DNA from 2 places in the Leuconostoc citreum genome. Region 2 is predicted to be linked to the other one. Evidence: riboswitches for the same ligand, from Rfam matches in the RefSeq annotation. Region 2 holds a riboswitch; the other holds the start of a gene.
What was found. A riboswitch is a leader RNA that binds a small molecule or an ion and turns the genes downstream of it on or off. The one in region 2 is predicted to bind FMN.
Positions count from the first base shown of each region.

Region 1 (8,048 bases), 140 kb from region 2:
AAGCTTAACAAGGTACTTGATTTACCACTACCCGTCATACCGGTAACGAGTAAGTGATGTGATAATAGTTGATTCAAGTTGACTGAAACTGGTTTCCCATGTTTTGTTTGAATAAATTGCGCCATCATATATGCCCCCAATTAAAGCAAAAGAAAATATCTGGTTTAAGTATACGCTTAAATCAGATATTTTAAAATTATAACCAATATTGTCAAGACAGTTGTTTTATGTCATCATATAAACTTAATATTTCTAACAAGCTTACCGTGACTTCAGCACCCTTATTTCCTGCCTTAGCACCTGCACGCTGTTGCGCTTGTTCTAGTGTATCTGTTGTTAAGACACCAAACACGATAGGCGTATTCGTACTTAAGCTAACTTGAGATACCCCATTTGCTACACCGTTGATGACAAGATTGTAGTGATCTGTATCGCCCTTAATAACTGCGCCCAATGTGACAATCCCATCAAACATACCTGATTCTGCCAACTGACTCGAGACCATAGGAATCTCCAAAGCACCTGGAACCCGGAAAACACTGATGTGATGATCGTCAACACCATGCATACTTAATGTATCCCGCGCGCCTTTTAATAAAGGCTCAGTCACTAATGCATTAAAGCGGCTAACTACGATGGCAATACGCCGTTCTTCATGCCCTGTTAATTTTCCTGTGTATATCATTGTCATTTCCTCGGTTTCTATTTTTAGAGTATGTGCTTAAATTTTTTTCTCTTCGTCGCGAGATAGTGCTTATTAATATCGTTTATCCCAGTAATTAACGGAACTTGGTCAACTATCTCAATGCCAGCCACTTTTAAATGATTGATTTTATCTGGATTGTTGGTCAACAATCTTATTTTCGTTAGACCAGCTAGTTTCAAAATTTCTGCTGCTTGTTGATAGTCTCTTTCATCCGGTGCATGATTTAGGTGGACATTGGCTTCATAGGTATCATAATTATTTTCCTGCAAAACATACGTTTTCAGTTTTTCTGCGAGTCCAATACCTCGTCCCTCTTGTCTAAGGTATAAAAGCGCACCACCTTCTTCATTAATCTGACGCAATGCTGCTTGAAGTTGCGGTCCGCAATCGCAGCGATATGAGCCAAATATATCGCCCGTCGCACATTCAGAATGGAGCCGAACTAAAGGGTTATTTGTCGTCGCAGTTTGTGTTTGACTACGAATCAACAGAGCCGGTTCTTTGTCACCTGTATCATAGTCAGTCATCTGAAAGCTGCCATAGGTACTGGGCAGATTCACAGTCACACCTTCTTTAACGTGATACTGATTTTGGGCTTGTTTAAAGGCAACGATATCTGAAATCGCCAATTTAATCATGCCTTCCTGTTCTGCTAAACTTTCTAATGCTTTTTCTCGGGCCATTTGACCGTCTTTATCAAGAATTTCAATAATATAAGCAATCGGTGGTACTCCAGCAATTTTGGCTAATTCAACAGCCCCTTCTGTGTGCCCTTGCCTTGATAACACGCCACCTTCGTTAGCTACTAGAGGAAATACGTGTCCCGGTGTCTCAAAATCTTCAGCTGACGCACTAAGATTTGCAAGCTCACGAATAGTTTTTGCCCGTTCAAAAGCGGATACACCAGTCGTGCTCATGATATGATCAACACTGACGGTAAATTGTGTGGCAAATTTTTCAGAATTATGGTCTGTCATTTGCCTCAGACCTAGCTTATCTGCGCGTTGTTTACTCATAGGAACGGCCAGCACACCACGAGCCAATGTCAATGCACTATTGATTCGTTCAGGTGTCACAAACGATGCAAGTCCTACTAAGTCACCCTCGTGTTCGCGATTTTGGTCATCAGTCAAGATCACAAATGCGCCTTGTTTTAGGGCAGTAACTGCTTTTCGCACGCTTTGTTCAACAACATTATCCAACATATTGCCCTCCTGTCATATATTTAGCCAAAATATCCGTTTCTATATTTACCCAATGACCAACAGTTAATTTTGATAATGTTGTTTGTAACTGCGTATGGGGAATCAATCCAATTTGAAACGTCTGACTGGTTTTTTCAATCACCGTGAGGCTTACGCCTAATATTGCGACAGAACCTTTAGCAACTATTTCTCTCATCAAGATAGACTCTTTAGGCTTGAAGCTAAGTAAAATCGTGTTATCTATCACCTGCTTATTCACAATTTCAGCTTTGCCGTCAACATGACCAAGGACAAAGTGGCCATCAAATCTCTCCCCCGCACTTATTGCCTTTTCAAGATTAACTGATTGTCTCATCATGTAATCACCAATAATGGTTGTTTCATAAGTTGGTCTCATAATACCAAATTTAGCAGTATGGTCTGTTTTATGAGTAATAGTTAAACATACGCCGTCGACCATTATGCTATCACCGATAGTTGCCTCTGAAAAATAGGGCGTTTTTGTTTCAATTGTGATATGCTGATTATTTTTTGTGTGACTTTCATTTGTTATAACTTGACCCACTGTCTGTGTTATTCCTGTAAACATGACACACTCCTATCATTTAGATAACGACTCTTAAGCGTATTACCCACACGGTATGAAGACACTGAATTAAACAATGGTTGTACACTGGGAACCCCGTCTTCAGATAATATACTATCTGCTGTATAAACAATGAATTCTTGCCAGAGATTCGCTTTTAAGAATGCTGTAATCAATGACGGCCCACCCTCTACCATAACAGACTGAATATTCTTACTAGCTAAACTTGTCAGGACACTAAGTAAACCATGTGACATTAAAAGAACATTGTCATATTGTTTTGCAAAGTCCGTGTTTGTCGTGAAGATTAACCAATTATTTGTCGCTCGATCCATTTTATTTTGTAAGCGGCCACGTCGATCGATCACTACCCTTAAAGGTTGTGGATGATTTATTGGTACATGTCGGACTGTTAAATTTGGTTGGTCAATCAACATAGTTTCACTACCAATTAGAATAGCACTTTTACTAGCACGCTCTTTGTGCACATCAATGTCAGCTAACCGATTTGTAATTTTTGTGGATTGTCCTTGTGAAGACGCCACAAAGTGATTAGCGGACTCCGCTAGTTTCAACTGTACATATGGTAAATGTCTTTCAAAATAATGATAAAATGCGGGATTTAATATTTGACTATCTTCTGTTCCCAAAACATCGACACGGATACCTGCTTGTCTTAAAAATGTAACACTGCGTCCATGTGTATCGGGATTAGGATCAAAACTACCAACTACAACACGTTTGACTCCCCATTGGGCTATTGCCAACGCACACGCACCTACCTTTCCCGTGACAAAGCACGGCTCTAATGTGACATACATCGTTGAATCAACAATATCTGTTTGATCCTTTAAATTTTCAAAAGCATTAATTTCAGCATGCGCTGCGCCAAAAGAATGATGATATCCAGTCGCCAAGATCTGCCCATTTTTAACAATAATTGCCCCAACGCGTGGATTTTCATATGTTTCATCTGGTCCTGCTTTGGCAGCTACTTTTGCTGCTAATGCCATATATGTTAAATCATCCATCTTTTACCTCCTGTTTGTTCAGGACAAAAAACCCGACGTATTTTATTAACATCGGGTTTAAAGTATTTAGATCGATTCAAAAAAGACAGACTTATCCTAGCTAAGTCTATTATTTTAAATCTTCTCCCATCCAGACTTTAACTGTCGGTCACAGAATTACACTGTGTCAACTGCATTATTAATAAATAATGCAGGTCACGGACTTAGATCTTAAAGATCTTTACCGTCGGTCGGGAATTACACCCTGCCCCGAAGATTAATTAATTTAACATTTACAGATTAACATCTGAACAATGCTATGTCAATAAAAAAACGCACAATAATGTACGCTGTAAACAAATTATTCTGATATTACGCTTTGAATTTTTGTATTCGGAAGAAATCTAACAAGAATGTTAAGATTGGCAACCCAATGATTAAACCCCAAACACCAAAAACTTTTTCCATAATAATTAGATTAAGTAAAATAACTAATATTGGCATATGCGTGCGTTGTGACATAAAGTGCGGATGTAAAAAATATGACTCCATAAAATGAATTACAGCAACAGCAACCAATATAACCAATACTGTATGCCAGTCACCGATAATAAACGCGGTCACTGTCAGCGGTACAAGTGAAATAAGCACACCGACAACCGGAATCAAACCTAAGATGAAAATCAAAATTGCAAAACCAATTAAATAAGGGAAATTCAAAAAGGTTAATACGATAACCATTGCAATCGTGTTAATTACACAAATCATTAGCTGGACTTCAAATAAACGGCCTAAAATAATGATAAAGCGATGCACGATAATATAAAACTCACCAAGAAATCTTTTATAAGGGCTATGTATGAAAGTCATAGACCATGACCGTAATTGTGGGTAAGTCATGCTGAATATAAAACTAAACAGTAACGCTAAAATCAGTTCATAAAGGACGTGCCCAACTTGATTCAATTGGGTAAATCCTTTAGAGATTAACTGCTCTGTATTCAAAGAGTTACTGTACTGCTGAATATTTTTGTAGACTTCTTTAAAAATACCCGTTGTGTGCCAACTAGAATCGGTTGCTAAGTGAATCATGCTCTTAACTTGATGTGCAACAGTATTTGCCCCGTGTTCGACAGCCCAGATGATAAAAGCCATCACGACGATATAAACAAGCGCAATTGATAATGACCTTGACAGGCGTGTCACGCGTTGCACCCTTTTGCCAGCATTCATCGCAAGATAAGAAAAAATAATTGTTAATAACAGTAACGTCATAAACTGTTTGAGTAAAACAATCAGTAAAATAATGACAGACAAAACAAAATACCGATAGAATCGGCGATTTTGAAATGATGAAAATATGTTCATGTAGTGCTCCCTCTTTAACACACTAACTTAGTACATGACAAGATTAGTTAGATGTCAAATTTTCGTTCGATTTTGTATTGAATTGTGAGAATAATGTATCGGCAGAACCCACTTGTGCAATCTGTGATTCTGTCACTGTACTACCAAATTCCGAACCAGTATCTTCAGGTTTTAATTCAAGTGCTGCTCTCAACTTGTTAGTAATAGCCTGTCGTTGCGCCGTTGTCACACGCTGGTAAGATACACCGTCATACATCTCACCTTCACCTTGAACTGTATATGAGTCAATTGTCTTTGTCGCATTCATATAATTTGAGCCGAGTGCCAACATATCCGACATCTTCATATTTGATGCAATGTTTTTAGTTGTGGCACTAATAAACTTCGTATTGAGAATCGTTGACGGATCAGATTTAATTTTTGTCATAATGGCCTGCAACAAAATTCGTTGGCGTTGCGTACGACCATAATCGCCTTGCGGATCTTGATATCTCATACGTGAAAAGGCTAACGCCGCCTTGCCATCCATCTTGTCATACTTTTTAAAGTTTTCGCCGTCTGCAGCGTATTCAAAGCTTGTTTTGCCTTCGGTAAAATCGTACAAATTATTACCGTCCTCATGCGCCGTGTCTTGGCTAAACTTAAAGCTCAATGGTGATTTGGCTTTGACACCTCCTAATTGATCAACAACATCTCCCAAACCACTCATGTTAACCATGGCAAAATAGTTAATTGGTATGTTAAACATTTTTTGAATCGTTTCCATAGTTGTCCCAACACCGTCTCCTAAAGAGGCTTTATCGTCTGAGGCTTCACGAAATGCATACGCGGCATTTAGCTTTTGTGGAAAGCTGCTTTCAAATCCTGAAATAGAGGTCATAATATCTCGGGGTACTGAAACTAATGTTGTTGTCTCTTTTTGTGGATTCACCGTCACTAACATCAAGGAATCAGTTAGCCCAACTCTGTCTCTTCCAGAGCCAAAGCCACCATCCGTTCCAGTGTCTGTCCCGAGAACTAGAAATGAAATCGGCTTTTTTTCTTTAATTAGTGTGCTTGCTTCTTTTTCTGAACCTAGTCCGGTTGCAAAGTAGGCTTTATCCAACGAACTCTTCACACTACTTGCATAGTAGGTACCAAAACCTGCACCTAGAAGTATGAGAAATCCTAAAATCATTAAAATAATTCGTTTTTTGCCTCGTTTTTTTGGCTGACGTTGCTCAACACGGCTCATAGTTGTTTGATCTTGATTTGATAAATTGTCTGAGCGTTTGTTTTCGTTAGACATGAAGGTCTATCCCCCGGCAATATGCTATTTTTTATATAATATTAAATTTAACACAAAACGAGCCAAATTAACAATTTAAATTAATTTTAGCTCGCTTTTCCTTTCACAAAAATCAAACGATTGATTACTTATTCAGCATCTGGTTTAACGACATTTTTAACTGTCAATTGTGTTAGTTTTTTGCGGTTCGTGCTAGATATAAATAATGGTACGATTTCTTCGACGACATCACTAAATTCTAAACCATAAAAGTCGCTTGGCGTCGCTGTATGTGATTGTAACCAAACACGGCCACCAATTAAAAAGCGATCCCAGGCATGAATATTAGGCAAATTTAACAGATCTGCATAGTATTGACTAGCAATAACATACTTAAAATCACCAACGTTACCGTGCTTTTCCATCGCATACTTTTGAAATTGTGGCTTCAAAACGCCTTGTTTAATCAAAAGACTTGCAATTTGTTTCAGATAAATATGAATTTGTGGTTCTACCTTAAAACCCAAATAAAATGTGACATGCACGATATTATCTGTTCCCAACATATCAACTTCGTAACTCTTTCCAAACGGATCCGAAGATTCACGCATGGTCACAAACCAATAAATGGCAGCTCGTTTGGGTCTTGAACCAATCAATGAGTATATAATCGAACGCTTCAACATATAGTTCTGATGCATATTGGCAATATACACTAAATTCGTGGCAAACACAGATTCCTCAGTATCTTTTGACAAATTAATTAACTGCTTACGGTAATCTTTTAAAGATAAATAGTCGTTCTGTTTAGAAATTGCTTCACGTCGTTTATTACCGTAAAACCACACCACCATAATTAACAAAATACCAAGCATAATAATTAATGTTGCATAACCACCATGCATGAATTTACCTAGGCTAGCAATTAGGAAAACAGTTTCAATGAAACCAAAGACAACAATAAAGACCATAGCCAAAACGCGTTGACCATTTTGTCTAATAAATTCAAACAAGAGCAATGTTGTCATCAACATCGTAATTGTGATGGCCAAACCATAGGCAGCCTCCATATTGTGCGATGTCTGGAAAAACCATACAACCAATAAACCAATAGCACATAAAATCCAGTTCACGGTGCCAATATACATTTGACCACGTGCAACACTAGGATAAAAAGTTCGTAATCGTGGTACGACTTTCAGATTAATTGCTTCACTAACTAACGTATACGCGCCGGAAATGAGTGCTTGAGAAGCAATTATTGCGGCTAACGTGGCTAATATGACACCAATAAAGCGCCACTGTCCTGGTAAAATTTCAAAAAAAGGATTAACAGATTGTGCTCGTATGTTCACCTTGGTCGCATGTGTCATAATCCATGCGCCTTGGCCCATATAATTTAAGATTAACATCGTATATACAAACGGCCAACTGATATAAATATTACGTTTGCCAACATGGCCCATATCTGAATACAATGCTTCAGCACCAGTAGTTGCCAAGAAAACACTACCTAAAATAAAAAGGCCGCTTTTGTTTTCTGGACTCATTAACACGCTAATTGCGTATGTTGGTGAAAGTGCTTTTAAAATGCTGAGATCAGAAAAAATGTTTAATAAACCAAATGTCCCGATAAAAAGAAACCATAACAACATGACTGGTCCAAATATATTACCAATTTTTTTCGTTCCAGCTTTTTGAAATGCAAATATAATCAACAAAAGGACTGTCACCACAGCAACTACGACAGTTTGATTATCGGGGAACAAGAAAGAACCAATTTTTTGATTTTTTAGTCCTTCTATTGCGGTTGTGACAGTCACTGCTGGTGTTAAAGTTCCGTCAGCCAGTAAAGCAGAACCGCCAATTAGGGCCGGAATTAACAGCCACTTCTTATTGCTCTGTT
Region 1 is NZ_CP042410.1:847,996-856,043, forward strand. Features, by position in the region: gene FGL72_RS04255 (ATP-binding protein) at 1-128, opposite strand, end outside; gene ribH (6,7-dimethyl-8-ribityllumazine synthase) at 212-685, opposite strand; gene FGL72_RS04265 (bifunctional 3,4-dihydroxy-2-butanone-4-phosphate synthase/GTP cyclohydrolase II) at 709-1,911, opposite strand; gene FGL72_RS04270 (riboflavin synthase) at 1,901-2,500, opposite strand; gene ribD (bifunctional diaminohydroxyphosphoribosylaminopyrimidine deaminase/5-amino-6-(5-phosphoribosylamino)uracil reductase RibD) at 2,485-3,528, opposite strand; FMN riboswitch at 3,643-3,789, opposite strand; gene FGL72_RS04280 (AI-2E family transporter) at 3,880-4,875, opposite strand; gene FGL72_RS04285 (LCP family glycopolymer transferase) at 4,919-6,163, opposite strand; gene FGL72_RS04290 (KUP/HAK/KT family potassium transporter) at 6,292-8,048, opposite strand, start outside.
Region 1: it holds a riboswitch for FMN, as region 2 does, so the genes downstream of both, ribD (bifunctional diaminohydroxyphosphoribosylaminopyrimidine deaminase/5-amino-6-(5-phosphoribosylamino)uracil reductase RibD) here and FGL72_RS04980 (ECF transporter S component) in region 2, are expected to answer to the same signal.

Region 2 (8,048 bases):
CAGGCAAGAAATGACAATGAAAAAACAGTGATGGGTATTTTATCATTACTACCAGGTCTAAGAGAATTACAACATCTTAACGCTGAAATCGCTTGGTATAATGACCGTGATACAAGACGATTATATATTTGGCGTGGTGAAGAACAAGCGCAAGGCGTTTTGGGTGTAGAATTCTTAAAAAAAGACATTGTACTCATTCGTCATCTAGCATTGACACCGGAGGCACGTTCAGCGAGCCATTATTTTGCTATGCTCACTGAGTTTCAGAAACAAAATCCAGATGTTTTCTTAATGGGTACTTTGGATAATCAAAAGTTGATTAATAAATGGAGAAGAACATTGTGACTCAGCGTTTAACAATCAAATTAAGTGAATTTGAAGGGCCATTAGATCTGCTGCTACATCTTATTAAGAAAGCGGAATTAGATATTTTTGATCTGCCTATTGCTGTGATAACTGAACAATATCTATCATTCATTCAAAAACAACAGAGCATGCAATTAGATGTTGCTAGTGAGTATTTGGTCATGGCAGCAACGCTTGTTCAAATTAAATCATCTGATTTACTGCCAAATGACACAATTGAAGTTGACGATATTGAAGTGGATTTTCTTGATCCTAAAGAGACACTAATGTTGCAATTGTTAACGTACAAGCAATTTCAAGTGGCAAGTGAATCCTTGCGAGAACGTGAAAATACCAACCAACAATCATTTTCGCGTTTACCAGCCTTGTCACCGGAATTCAATCAAATGGCGCTGAAGCCGCTCGCACCAGGGCTTGAACTGATAGATTTACAAGTTGCTTTTGAACATCTTTTACGTAAAAAAAGGCAGCAACAACCAATTAGTAGACGTGTTGTCAGTGAAAAATTTACGTTAGCGATGGCATTTGATTATATTGCCCAACAGCTACACGGACAACCCAGAGGCGCAATTATAGCCTTTGATGACTTGTTTGAGAATATGGCTGATAAGGAAGCAATGGTTATGATTTTTTTGGCTTTACTTGAAATGGCTAAGGAAACTAAAATTTCGTTTCACCAAGCTGATGCATCAGCTGATATTTTTTTAGAAATTGAGACATTAAGTGATGATGAATAATTTAGCGCAAATAGAGGCCTTGTTATTTGTGGCTGGCGATGAAGGGATTACTAGTCAAGCGTTATGCCAAATAACACAATTTGATAAGCCGGCAGTGATTGCATTAATTGAACAATTAGCTAATAAATATGCTAATGACACGATGAGCGCTCTAGAAGTAAGAGAAACTGATGGCGCTTACCGATTGGTCACCAAGCCTAGCTTAGGGGGCATAGTTAAAAACTTTTTTGATGCACCTGACAATGCCACACTGTCCCAAGCACAGCTTGAAACATTGGTTATCGTAGCTTATAAACAACCTGTGACACGTGTGGAAATTGACCAAATTCGTGGTGTACAGTCGGCGGGCACGCTTCAAAAATTGATGTTACGCCAGTTGCTTGTTGAAACGGGGCGAAAAGATGAACCGGGACGGCCAATTATGTATGGTACTTCAGCGATGTTTTTAGATTATTTTGGTCTCAAGTCGTTAACTGAGTTGCCACCGTTACCTGATTTTGAAACGTTAGATGTTGATGATGGTGGGACATTATTTGCAAACGTACTGGAATCAGAAAATTTAGAAATGAAAGAAGGGTAAAAAAATGTCTGAAGAAGAAATGCGTTTACAAAAAGTTGTTGCCCAAGCGGGGCTAGCTTCACGAAGAGGAGCTGAAACAATGATTACTGAGGGGCGTGTCAAAGTCAATGGTGAGACTGTCACAACACTTGGTGTCAAAGTTGGCATACATGACACTGTGGAAGTAGATGGTGCGCCGATTGAAGGACGTGAAAAGCTAGTTTATTACCTATTAAATAAACCCCGTGGTGTCGTTACCACAACTAGCGACGAGAAGGGTCGTAAGACAGTTCTGGACTTACTAGAAGATATTGATCAACGTGTTTACCCTGTTGGACGACTAGACTATGATACGACTGGCGCCTTGTTACTGACTAACGATGGCACTATTGCTAACCAATTAATGCATCCAAAGTCACGTGTCGACAAAATTTATCTTGCTAAGGTGTCTGGGATTGCGACTGTTGAAAAATTAGCGCCTTTGAAGCAAGGCGTTATCATCAAAGGCCGAAAAACAGCGCCAGCTCGTGTCACGATTGAACGTGTCGACAAAGATAAAAAAACTAGTATGGTACGTATTATTATTCATGAAGGACGTAATCATCAAGTCAAAGATATGCTGCAAAAAGTGGGCTTACCAGTGGATAAATTAACGCGTGAACAATATGCTTTCTTTGATTTAATTGGCTTACAGTCCGGTGAATATCGTAAATTAACTGGTGTTGAGGTTAAACGACTCAAAGCACAGGATTATAAAAATTATCGTAGAAAATAAATAGATTGCTTTTAATCAGTAATTTTGTTATGATATCAGTTGTAAAATTAAATATTACTTCAGGGTCGGGTGTAATTCCCAACCGGCGGTGAGACATGTTGAACATGGTAAGCCCGCGACCTGTGCAAACAGCTGATCTGGTCAAATTCCAGAGCCGACCGTAAAGTCGGGTATAAAGAAGTTAAAAAAGAAAGTTAAGACTGCCTTTTTGTGATACCCTGACAAATTGTGCAGTTTTTTTGAGGCAAAGAATATGTCTATTTCATTTACACGTACACAGCATTTGACGTTGATTGCTATTTTAAGCGCAATCTCATTTGGTCTAATGCTTTTTCCGCAGATACCCTTGATTCCGGGAGCGGATTTCTTAAAGCTTGATTTTTCCATTGTGCCTGTCTTACTAGCTGGTTATTGGCTTAATGTCACGGCCGCTATGTGGGTTGTCATACTGCGAACAGTCTTAAAGCTCATTTTGGCAAATGAGGGAATTAATACCTATCTGGGGTTGCCTGTCAATTTAGTAGCAGTAATGGTATTTACCTTGTTAATGTTTTGGGTCATGCCAATGTTTGAAACGCGTCAATTCCCACGCCAATTATTAGCAATAATCATAGCAACAGTTGGGTTAACTGTTGCTGCTGTGTTGATGAATTGGTTCGTTGCTGTGCCACTTTATTCGCAGTTTGCACATTTTGACATTGCGCGAATCATTGGCCTGGGACGTTATTTTATAGCCATGGTGATACCATTCAATATTGCACAAGGTATTATTTGGGGGCTAACAAGTATTATTGTGCTTTCGGTTATGAAACCGATGCAACGTAAAGTGATATCTTAATGAAACGTTATAAACAGAGACGACCTCAATGTGGTAAACTTTTAAGTGAACCTATTATAATGGAGGTCGTTTTATTATGAGCGATTTTGAGCCAAATAACATGAGCCGTATGGCACGTTCAAAAAAACAAAAAGTTGAGCCTGAATTTGCGCGCCAATCAGATAGAAGTAGCCATAAGCATAAGGGCTTTAAAATATTTTTGATTGTTTTGGGATTTGCTATTTTATCAAGTGTGCCCATTTATGGTGCACTTAATCACCAGAAAACGCCACAGCAGATAGCGACAGCAACTAGTAAAAAGTCGACATCACAGTCTCAAAAAGCTTCATCTGAACAATCATCTGAGACATCAGCACAAAGTTCCTCAGAACAAGCAAGTTCATCGGAAACAGTGGCTAGTAGCACAGAAGCGCCAGCTGCGGCTTCAAGTGAAGTAGCTGCCAGCAGTGCACCGACGGCACCAAGTACGCCAACAACTAATTCAGCAGTGTTGGGCGCTAGCCAAACACTATATAATTTTGCCGTGACACATGGCATGACAACGGATCAAGTCATTGCGCTTAATCCTGGTTTGTCAGTGAATAATTATACACAATATGCTGGCAGAACACTAAATGTTAAATAACTAATTTTAGAGGTTGATATGAGTCACAATTTTCAGATTGCAATTGATGGGCCAGCGTCGGCTGGAAAATCAACAATTGCTAAAATATTAGCAACAAATTTAAAGTATGTTTATGTCGATACAGGAGCCATGTACCGCACCATGACTTTAGCCGCTAAACAGGCAGGTCTGGCTTATGAAGATGAACAAGGTGTTGTTGATTTACTTGCAAAAACAGTGATTCGTTTTGAGCCCGGAGTGCCAACGCAGCGTGTTTTTCTGAACGATAGTGAAGTGACAGAGGCGATTCGTTCGACTGAAGTCACTAATAACGTGTCGTTGATTGCTTCTTATAAAGCTGTCCGAGCAGACTTGGTTCGTCGCCAACGTGACATAGCCAATAGTCAAAATGTCATTATGGATGGACGTGATATTGGGACAACGGTGTTACCAAATGCTCAAGTTAAAATTTTCTTGGTAGCTAGTGTGTTAGAAAGAGCAGAGCGACGTTACAAAGAAAATAAAGCCAAGGGCATGACAGTTGATTTAGAAACACTAAAAAGTGATATTGAAACACGAGACTACAAAGACTCTCATCGAGCGATCAGTCCTTTGATACAGGCAAAAGACGCGATTTTGGTAGATACTACCGGACAAAGTATCCAAGCTGTAGTATCAGAGATTACAAAGATTATTGAAAAAAAACAGAAACCCTAAGTTACAGCGTGAAAACGCTGTTTTTTACTATACAAGTGGCAATTATTCTGGTAAACTATACCCATAGTGTAAATTGTAGGAGGACGTTAGACGTCATGAGTGAAACAAACAACGAGTTCTTAGCAGCTCTCGAAAGCGCAGCAGATCAAATTAAGGTGGGAGATGTTGTCACTGGTGAACTTTTAGCCATTGATAATGATAACCAAGCGGTTGTTGGTTTGTCTACCGGTGAAGAAGGAGTTGTGCCAGCACGTGAGTACTCAGACGATCGTAACATCAACCTGGCAGACGAATTGAAAATTGGAGACAGCATTGAAGCTGTTGTTATTTCTAATGTTACTAGCGACAAGGAAGGCGTAGCTTACTTGTTGTCAAAGAAGCGTTTAGATGCACGCAAAGCATGGGAAAACTTGGACTTTGCTGAAGGCGACACTGTCGATGCAAAGGTTGTTAATGCAGTTCGCGGTGGCTTGATTGTCATGGTTAACGGCGTACGCGGTTTCGTGCCAGCATCAATGGTTGCAGAACGCTTCGTTTCTGATTTGAACCAATTTAAGAACAAAGATATTAAAGCACAAGTTATTGAAATTGACGCTGCTAATGCACGTTTGATTTTGTCACGTAAGGCTGTTGCTGCGCAAGAACGTGCTGCTCAGTTGGCTGAAGTATTTAGTAAGTTGTCAGTTGGTGAAGTGGTTGAAGGAACTGTTGCTCGCTTGACAGACTTCGGTGCTTTCGTTGACTTGGGTGGTGTAGATGGTTTGGTTCACGTATCAGAAATCTCACATGATCGTGTCAAGAACCCAGCCGATGTTTTGACAAAGGGTGACAAGGTTAACGTCAAGATTTTGGCTTTGGACACTGAAAAGGGTCGTATTTCATTGTCAATCAAGGCAACACAGCGTGGACCTTGGGACGAAGCAGCTGATAAGATTGCTGCTGGATCAGTGCTTGAAGGTACAGTTAAGCGCGTGAAAGACTTTGGTGCCTTTGTTGAAATTTTGCCTGGTATCGAAGGACTTGTCCATGTATCACAAATTTCAAACAAGCGTATTGAAAACCCTTCAGAAGTTTTGAAGTCAGGTGACAAAGTACAAGTTAAGGTATTGGATATTAAGCCAGCCGAAGAACGTATTTCATTGTCAATGAAAGCTTTGGAAGAAAAGCCACAACGTGAAGACCGTCGTAACAATGATGGTTCAGCATCACGTGCGGATATCGCTGCATACAAGCAACAAGATGATTCAGCTGCAACATTGGGTGACATCTTCGGCGATAAGTTGTAAGATATGACTAGGTAAGAGAGCTGGTTCGCCAGTTCTTTTATTTTGAACAAAGTTGAGTGGATAGTTTTTGGTAGTCCACGGTAAGAAAAAAGGAGGTGTCAGCATGGCAGCACCAGTAGTAGCTATTGTTGGTCGACCAAACGTCGGCAAGTCAACGATTTTTAATCGTATGGCTGGTGAACGTATTGCGATTGTTGAAGATAAACCTGGCGTAACGCGAGACCGCTTGTACGCGCCAGCAGAATGGTTGAACTATGAGTTCAGAATGATTGATACAGGTGGTATTGAGCTTGGAGATGAACCATTTCTAGCTGAGATTAGAGCACAAGTTGAATTAGCCATTGATGAGGCTGACGTCATTGTCATGGTAGCATCTGGTCGAGAAGGTGTAACCGCAGCTGACGGAGTTGTCGCAAAAATGTTATACAAGACAGATAAACCAGTGATTTTAGCTGTCAATAAAGTAGATAATCCTGAGATGCGTCAGGATATTTATGATTTTTATTCACTTGGTTTGGGTGATCTATTTCCTGTTTCTGGATCACATGGCCTGGGTCTAGGAGATTTACTTGATGCTGTTGTTAAGCATTTTCCTGATGAGGCAGCCGAACAAGAAGATGACGGAGCCATCCGTTTTAGTATTATTGGTCGCCCAAATGTCGGGAAATCATCTATTGTTAATGCGATGCTTGGTGAAGATCGTGTGATTGTTTCTGATATTGAAGGGACAACACGTGATGCCATTGATTCGCGCTTTGTGACGGCAGAAGGCGATGAGTTTATCATGGTTGACACTGCCGGTATGCGTAAACGTGGTAAAGTTTACGAGAATACAGAAAAGTATTCAGTCATGCGCGCGTTAAAAGCAATTGACAATAGTAATGTGATTTTAATGGTGCTAGATGCTGAAGCTGGCATCAGAGAACAAGACAAGCACGTGGCAGGTTTTGCTCATGATGCAGGTCGTGCGATGATTATTATTGTTAATAAGTGGGATGCGATTGAAAAAGACGGTCACACGATGAAAGAATTCGAAAATTTGATTCGTTCAGAGTTTAAGTTTTTGGACTATGCGCCAATTATGTTTGTCTCAGCAAAAACAGGTCAACGCTTAGATCGTATTCCACAGTTGGTTAAAGATGTGGACGATAATCATCGTAAGCGTATCTCGTCGTCAACATTAAATGATGTGATTATGGATGCCATTGCTGTTAATCCAACACCTACAGACAATGGGCGCCGTTTACGAGTGTATTACGCGACGCAAGTTGCCATTCAGCCACCAACATTTGTTATATTTGTTAATGATGTTGAATTGATGCACTTCTCATACGAGCGCTTCTTAGAAAACAAAATTCGTGAAGCATTTGATTTTACTGGCACACCAATAAAGCTGATTGTACGTGCACGTAAGTAAGCAGCATTGTTGCAATTAAAAAACGTTGTGCCCATCATCTTTTCGAACCTATGTTTTTTATGTGACAAAAAGATTACGAAACGCTGAAAACCCGCGTAAACACTACACATTGGGCGTTTCTTATGTTATTCTAATTACATGAAATAATGTTTCGGCACATTTCAAAACACTTCAAAACCGTATAGCGGTTAATAAATACTCTTAGGAGAAACAACATGGCTAACAAGCAAGAATTAGTAGATTCAGTTGCAAAGGCAACAGGTTTGACAAAGAAAGATGCTACGGCATCAGTTGATGCAGTATTTGCATCAATCGAAGAAGCTTTGAAGAACGGCGAAAAAGTACAATTGATTGGTTTTGGTAACTTCGAAGTTCGTGATCGTGCTGCTCGTAAGGGTCGCAACCCACAAACTGGCGCAGAAATCGAAATTCCTGCATCAAAGGTACCAGCATTCAAGCCTGGTAAAGCTTTGAAGGAAGCTGTTAAGTAAACTATTCCACGTCTAGCGGTTTATAGATGTTCTTATTAGTAGACATTTTTATGTGTTTAACTAATAAGCATACTTGGAGTAAGCTCTTAATGGGTTTGCTCTTTTATTTTACATAGACTAGGCTTTGATCTTTTCACACGTTCAAGATTAATCATGTATTTAAAGGGAGATACACCATGATTGTATTACATGTTTTATTTGGTTTAATGATTTTAGTTGGGACAATTTTGACTGGCATTTCTTTCCAAGGGGACACAC
Region 2 is NZ_CP042410.1:990,345-998,392, reverse strand. Features, by position in the region: gene FGL72_RS05000 (hypothetical protein) at 1-345, shown strand, start outside; gene FGL72_RS04995 (segregation and condensation protein A) at 327-1,103, shown strand; gene scpB (SMC-Scp complex subunit ScpB) at 1,096-1,683, shown strand; gene FGL72_RS04985 (pseudouridine synthase) at 1,688-2,437, shown strand; FMN riboswitch at 2,489-2,624, shown strand; gene FGL72_RS04980 (ECF transporter S component) at 2,691-3,275, shown strand; gene FGL72_RS04975 (brain acid soluble 1 family protein) at 3,352-3,900, shown strand; gene cmk ((d)CMP kinase) at 3,919-4,596, shown strand; gene rpsA (30S ribosomal protein S1) at 4,692-5,882, shown strand; gene der (ribosome biogenesis GTPase Der) at 5,986-7,299, shown strand; gene FGL72_RS04955 (HU family DNA-binding protein) at 7,515-7,790, shown strand; gene FGL72_RS04950 (hypothetical protein) at 7,967-8,048, shown strand, end outside.